Regions from separate parts of the Paenibacillus rhizoplanae genome, predicted to be linked through region 1. Evidence: riboswitches for the same ligand, from Rfam matches in the RefSeq annotation. Region 1 holds a riboswitch; the other holds the start of a gene.
What was found. Region 1 has a riboswitch for cyclic di-GMP ahead of ACFSX3_RS16485 (transglutaminase-like domain-containing protein). Riboswitches for the same ligand answer to the same signal wherever they lie in the genome.
Positions count from the first base shown of each region.

Region 2: another riboswitch for cyclic di-GMP. It lies ahead of ACFSX3_RS17480 (anti-repressor SinI family protein); the one in region 1 lies ahead of ACFSX3_RS16485 (transglutaminase-like domain-containing protein).

Region 1 is NZ_JBHUKY010000027.1:19-3,426, forward strand. It holds gene ACFSX3_RS16485 (transglutaminase-like domain-containing protein) at 333-1,142, opposite strand; cyclic di-GMP riboswitch class I at 1,156-1,236, opposite strand; cyclic di-GMP riboswitch class I at 1,310-1,391, opposite strand; gene ACFSX3_RS16490 (class D sortase) at 1,517-2,170, opposite strand; gene ACFSX3_RS16495 (GtrA family protein) at 2,238-2,642, opposite strand; gene ACFSX3_RS16500 (glycosyltransferase family 2 protein) at 2,632-3,408, opposite strand, start outside.
Region 2 is NZ_JBHUKY010000030.1:51,273-54,680, forward strand. It holds gene ACFSX3_RS17465 (TasA family protein) at 1-574, shown strand, start outside; gene ACFSX3_RS17470 (TasA family protein) at 614-1,204, shown strand; gene ACFSX3_RS17475 (helix-turn-helix domain-containing protein) at 1,464-1,796, shown strand; gene ACFSX3_RS17480 (anti-repressor SinI family protein) at 1,942-2,085, opposite strand; cyclic di-GMP riboswitch class I at 2,120-2,223, opposite strand; gene ACFSX3_RS17485 (2-oxoglutarate dehydrogenase E1 component) at 2,719-3,408, shown strand, end outside.

The DNA.
Region 1 (3,408 bases):
ACATCTGACGAGAATTTTCATTCTCATTTTGGATCTCGCCGAAGCGATTTCCGATACTCACTCGTTGTTCAGTTTTCAAAGATCAAGCTCGTTGTCAGCGACGATTACTTCGTCACCAGCAACTCTTATAATATATCACGTTCGTTTGAACAATGCAAGCTTTATTTTGAAATCACTTTTTTAAGTAATCTCTCATTTCCTTTGCCGTTCCAACAACGCTTATTTATAATAACCTATCCCTCTATTAAAAAGCAACCTTTATATAAATAAAAATAACCCGCTTAAACATTAAGCGGGTTATTCTCAGGAAATGCTATAGTTCACAGCTATTCTTAGTAGAATTTCGCTGCAGTATATTTGCTTGCTGCTTTGACCAGTTCTGTTGACGCGGTGTTCTTACCCAGACCTGCATCCACTGTAGTATCAATCGTTACCCATTTGCCGTTCATGAACACTTCGTTCCAGGCATGGTATGAAGTTACATAGCTTGTATTCCCCATAACCAATTTGGTAGGAATGCCTTCACTGCGGAGCATAGTAGCGAACAAGGATGCGTAATCGTAGCAGATACCTTTGTTGGTAGCCAGTGTGTTATCGTTGTTCGGAATATAATCTGTGCTTACGCTGTTAGCCAGAGAGTAGTCATATTTCACGTTAGCTACGATGTAATTGTAGATAGCCTTAACTTTGTCTGCATCTGTGGTCAGACCCTTTGTAAGCTGGGCTGCCTTTTGAACGGATTTATCGGAAGAACTCCATTTCACATTCTGTACAGAGCTCAAATATACGGCATTCACATTGCTCATTGAGAGAGATACAGTCTCGGAAGATAGTACTTTGTATTTGTTGCCGGTAGTATTCTCAAGAACGGAGACCTTGTAAGAGCCATTTCCTTGTTGCAGCGGGAACGTCTCGGTTGGTTTGGAAGTGTATAAGTTGTAAGTATAGCTGTTATTGTCTTTGGTAATCATGAGCTTCATCTTCTTGTCCTTAGGAACATCATATGAAACCCCGATAACCCCTTGACCAAGTTGTCCAACATTTAACCAGCTTGAATCTGCATTAGCTGCTTGAGCAGTGCCTGTCTGCACGGAAGTGACAATCACAAAAAGTGTAATCAACATTAAATATAACTTCTTCATGGATAAAACCCCTTTCGGTAGCTGGCTGCCATCCTTACGGGAAGGCCCTTTAGCTTTGCGTCCCTACCTTTCGATAGGTTTGCCGTTATCGTATAAGCTTTATCTGTCCAATCTACTACCATATAATTACAGATCCAGAATTAAAACAAACAAAAAAAGCCTCTTCATTCGGTAGCTGGCTGCCATCCATGAAGGGAAGGCCCTGTAGCTTTGCGTCCCTACCTTTCGATAGGTTTGCCGTTTATCGTGTATTAGCTTTCATAGTTATATCTTACCATATCTCTATCTATTAGCAAGACCCAAATCGCTAGATTCCACAAAAATAGTCTAAAATTTTATGTTTTTTCGACTTTTATTGCCTTGTCTTGGACAAGTCAGGTTAACTTCGCATGAATGATGAGTCTGTGGGTCGGGTTGACAAGCGGATCGCAGGTAATGAGGGTCAGAATCTTATCATCATCCTTTCCCTTCAGTACCGAAATATCGGTAGGCTCTACAATAGATACATCATATACAACATACTTGTATTCCTGGCCGCTTGTAATAACAGTAATGGTATCCCCTTTACCGATCTCATCCAGTCTGTTGAACAGCCGTCCTGCCGTTCTTGACCGGTGTGCCGCAATCGCTGCGTTGCCTACCGCACCAATCGGAGCAGTCTCCTTCATATGCGCCGCGGCATGCTTCATATTAGTTTTGGTGGCGCCCTCCAGTACAGGCAGCTTCAGATCGATTTTGTCGATTTCAATAATGGCGGTGATCTTGCCTCCAACTTCAATCTCGGGCGCTGTAGTGGGCACCGGCTCTTCCGCACCGGACTCTTCCGCCAGCAGCTGGGTGACCTCCGCATAGGGCTTGCTCAGATCCTGACTGGCAGGAGCCGTAGCCGAAGGAACGATTTCACTATAGGCCTGTTCAGCCTCTTCCAGCAGCTTCTGCTGCTGACGGTCCTCGTACCATTCGCTTCCTTTGGGGTAGAGCATAATCAGAACCCCGGCAAGTATAATCAAATAGGATAACTTCCGCATGACAATCGCCTCCGCAATATAGAATAAGTGCTAACCCCGCAGGACACGAGGAAGATGTACTGTACCTCTAGAATACCCACTTCCGGCTTCCAAAGAAATTAATGATCACTGTAATGAAGGTAACCAGCACCTTGGCCATCAGCACCTGGATTCCCAGGCGATCAGTCAGCAGATGAATCAGCAGTACCGAAATGCCCAGCACCAGCAGATTCAGCACAATAAATCTCACCAGCTGCATCCGGTCAAATCCGCCATTCCCGCCTCTGTCCCGGCCCTTGAAGGTCACCTTTTTATTCCAGAAAAAGCTGTTTGCCGTCCCGGCGCTGTAGGAAATTATCTGTGCAGGGGTGTTAAGCATCCCCAGGGAATGCAGCAGGGTAAATACCGCGAAATCAATGAACGTGTTAAGCAGGCCCACTGCATTGAATTTCAGAAACTGGATCATGCCTGCACGCCAAGCCTTATCTTGCATAATCGCTTTCCTTCCGCGTGTCTTCGGTCTCCGCATCCGGGTAGCCTTTGGTCTCGCTAACGATATAGAGCGGTCTGTCCTTCGATTCATCATAGATCCGTCCAATGTACTCCCCGATTACACCGAGCAGCATCAGCACAATGCCGTTAAACAGCAGGTTAACCCCGACAATGGACGCCCAGCCCGGCACGGTCCAGGAGGTGAAGACCTTCTGGAATAAGACCAGAAACAGGTAGAGGAAGCTGGAGAAGGACAGGAAGAAGCCGACATAGGAGGCGATTTTGAGCGGCTTGTGCGAAAAGGAGGTGATTCCGTCGAGCGCGAAGCGGATCATTTTTTTGAGCGGATATTTCGTCTCCCCGGCGAAGCGTTCCTCCCGCACATATTCCACCATGGTCTGCCGGAAGCCAACCCAGCTCACCAGCCCCCGCACATAACGGTTCTTCTCCTTCAGGCCGCGCAGCACATCGCAGACCTTGCGGTCGATCAGCCGGAAGTCCCCGGTATCCGTAGGAATTTCTACACTGGTCATGCTGCTTAGCAGACGGTAAAAGATTTTGGCCGTCACCTTCTTGAAGAAGGTCTCTCCGTGGCGCTTCAGCCGCTTGGCATAGACTACTTCATAGCCTTCCTTCCACTTGGCGATCATCTCCAGGATGACCTCAGGCGGGTCCTGGAGATCCGCATCAATCACCACAACAGCCTGACCTTCAGCATAATCCATACCCGCCGTAATCGCCACTTGGTGGCCGAAGTTACGCGAGAA
Region 2 (3,408 bases), on a different contig from region 1:
TCTCGGCGTTGTATCGGCAGCATTAGGCTTGACCCTGGTCGGCGGAGGCACCTTCGCTTACTTCAGCAGCACTTCTACTTCCTCAGCTTCTTTTAACAACGGAACCTTATCACTTCAATCTGATCCCTCCGTCATTGTTAATCTCAGCAACCTCAAGCCGGGTGATACCGTCTTACGGGACTTCAAACTCAAAAATGACGGGACACTCAATATTCCCAAAGTGGTACTGCGCACCTCATCCGCCATTACAGACGCTCAGGGAGACAACGGCTCCCACAATTTCAAGGATGATATTATTGTGACCTTCCTCGTGAACAAGGATAAGAAAGAATCGCCGCTCCTGGTCATCTCGCTGGCCGATCTGGAGCAGGAGAGTCCCGATCTGGTGGCCCGGGGAATTGTCGGAGCGATCTTAGGCGGAGAGAAGTCCGGCATTAAAGCCGGTACCTCGGATAACCTGACCATCCAGTTTGCCTTCAAGGAGACCCTCCAGCCGCAGAACTATTATCAGGGCGATACGCTTGCACTGACGCTGAATTTCGAAGCCAACCAGGAAAAAGGCAGTCTCAAATAATTCCACAACAAATCAAACCATTCGAGGAGGAAATAAATCATGGGTATCAAAAAAACATTGGGTCTTGGCGTAGCATCGGCAGCACTAGGTTTGTCTTTAATCGGCGGGGGCACCTTCGCTTACTTCAGCTCCACAGCCACCAGCACGGCAACCTTCGCCGCAGGTACGCTGAAGCTCGGCTCTTCCTTCAATACTCCGGTAGCGCTGACGAATCTGAAGCCGGGAGACTACACCGTCCGCACCTTCACCTTGTCCAATGACGGCACACTGGATATCAAGCTCCTCAAGCTTGCCACCACTTACACCGTGACCGATGCCATGGGCGATAACGCGGGCCAGGATCTCGGAGACCACTTCAAGGTCAAGCTCCTAGATAGTACGTACACCGGCGGTTCACTAAGCGGTCATGTGCTGTCCGAGATCTCCCTGAAGGATCTGAAGAATACCCCCAGCTACGATCTCGTAGCAGCAGGCGTACTGCCAGGAGGGATTGCCGCCGCCGGGTCCAAGACCTTCAAGATCGCTTTCGAATTCGTAGACAACACGCTCGATCAGAACATTTTTCAGGGTGACGGCTTAGCTCTGAACTGGACCTTCGATGCACTTCAAGGACTGGGAGAAGCCAAGTAGGTCAGCAATCCATGAAGACGGCACATCCTTCCCCAACCGGGCCGGGTGTGCCTTTTCCTTTTCTCCCGGCTGCCGGGTTCAATGAATTTTGTCCGATTTGCGGATTTTTGTTATACTTACAAATGGAAACGGCTTTGCTGTCCCTTTAACGGGCGGTGCCGTTTCAGCGAGAAAGATAAGGAGAATGTATAGCGCGAAGCCTATAAATTCTTATCTTTTACCAAAAAGTACGGAGGGCGTTGTAATCGTGTCAGATACTATGGGAAGCCGCATCCACAAACTCCGGCTGGAGAAGGGCTATTCGTTATCCGAGCTTGCGGATAAGGCTGATGTGGCGAAATCATACCTCAGTAATGTGGAACGGAACATTCAATCCAACCCCTCCATTCAATTCATCGAAAAAATCGCTGACGCGCTTCAGGTATCCATTCATGCACTGCTGTATGGCGGGCTGGCAGAGACGGAAGAACAGGCTCTGGACGGGGAATGGTTCCGGCTGGTTCAGGAGGCCATGGCCTCCGGTATAAGCAAACGGGAATTCAAGGAGTTCCTCGATTACCAGAAATGGCGCATGGATCAAAAGGACAACTAGACGTAGTATTGTATGCCGCCGGGAAGACTTCACTTGGCAGGGAGGCCACCTTCGGCGAAGGCATCCTTTCAAAGGCATACAGAAAAGGCACAGCGTACCGGCCGCTGTGCCTTTTCTGTATGTATCCGAACAATGATGACCGCCCTTACATCGCCTGGAGTGCCTTTTCGCTTAGAAACCGGCGGATATCCTCCGCCGCGATCCCCGCCTGCTTGGCAGACATCAGCAAGTCTACCCATTCCAAATCCAGATCAACTGCCTGCAGCTCGTCATTCCCCTGGTTGGACATATCCAAGAAATCTCCTCCTAGAATTTTCGCGTCCCCAGGCAGTCCGGCCATCATAGTAGTATTGCTACTTTGTAGTATTTCTACTTTAGATCCGAGACTTTGTGCCCCTGTCTTTCGGCAGGTTTACCTTTTACTGGACCCTTTCCATCATGAAAGGATCTGGCAAGAATCGATGAAACCGTTCTCCGCAATAACATTATACAAGATCATACGCGATTAGTGTGTCGTTTTCTGGAATTTTTTTATGTTAAAATGTGAGGAAACTTAGCTGAAATTGCCAGCAGGTTATATAAATATTTCCAGTTCCAAGTTCAAACCCTATGTAATAGTTTAAATATACTAAAGGGAACTCTAACCGCCCCGACTTACCGCTGCACGCACCATCGTATAGAGACAATTACCCATTTGTTTATATAACGGAGAGTTATGTGAGTTTTTTCTATTTATGATAGTTCCGTATGAATACTGTAATGAATCATGCCAAATTGCGAACGGATTGACCGAAAGTATGAATTGATTACCCCGCCGGAAAGTAGCACAATAGGATGAGAATGAAACCGCAAACATTTGCAGCTCCGCCAAGTGGCACACTGGATGCCTCGCGTGGAGTTTATCCGTTAGGAGGACCTATTCATGGCAGTCAAAGAGCCCTATAACGACACAGTATGGAGCAAATACTACGGCCCCAACCTGGGCTACATCCAAGAAAGATATGAGCAATTTGTCAAAGACCCCTCTTCTGTTGAACAACATTACCGCGATCTCTTCACCGTATCCGGTCCCCCTCCACTGGCACCCGATGCCGAGAGGGCTCCAAGGCCTGCCGTATCCGCAGATGCGCAGTGGCTCAAGAAGGCTGTCAAGGCCTCGAAGCTGATCGCCAATATTCGTATATATGGCCATATGGCCGCAGACATTGACCCGCTGGAGCGCAGCACGAACCCGATGGCCAAATGGCTGGAGCTGGAGACCTACGAGCTTACCCGCGAGGATCTTAATGCCCTGCCCGCTTCGCTGATCTGGGATAATGCCCCTGCGGATGTGCATACCGCGATGGATGCCGTCCACAGAATGCGCCAGGCCTATACCCAGACCATCGCCTATGAATTCGGGCATGTACATGATGAACGCGAGCTGCGCTGGCTCAACAGCCAGGCGGAATCGATGACTTCCCCTGCCCCGCTTAACAATACGGAGCGCAAGGAGCTGCTGAAGCGGCTGATTCAGGTGGAGCATTTCGAGACCTTCCTGCACAAGACCTTCGTCGGCCAAAAGCGCTTCAGCCTGGAGGGCAATGATGCCCTTGTGCCGATGCTGGATGAG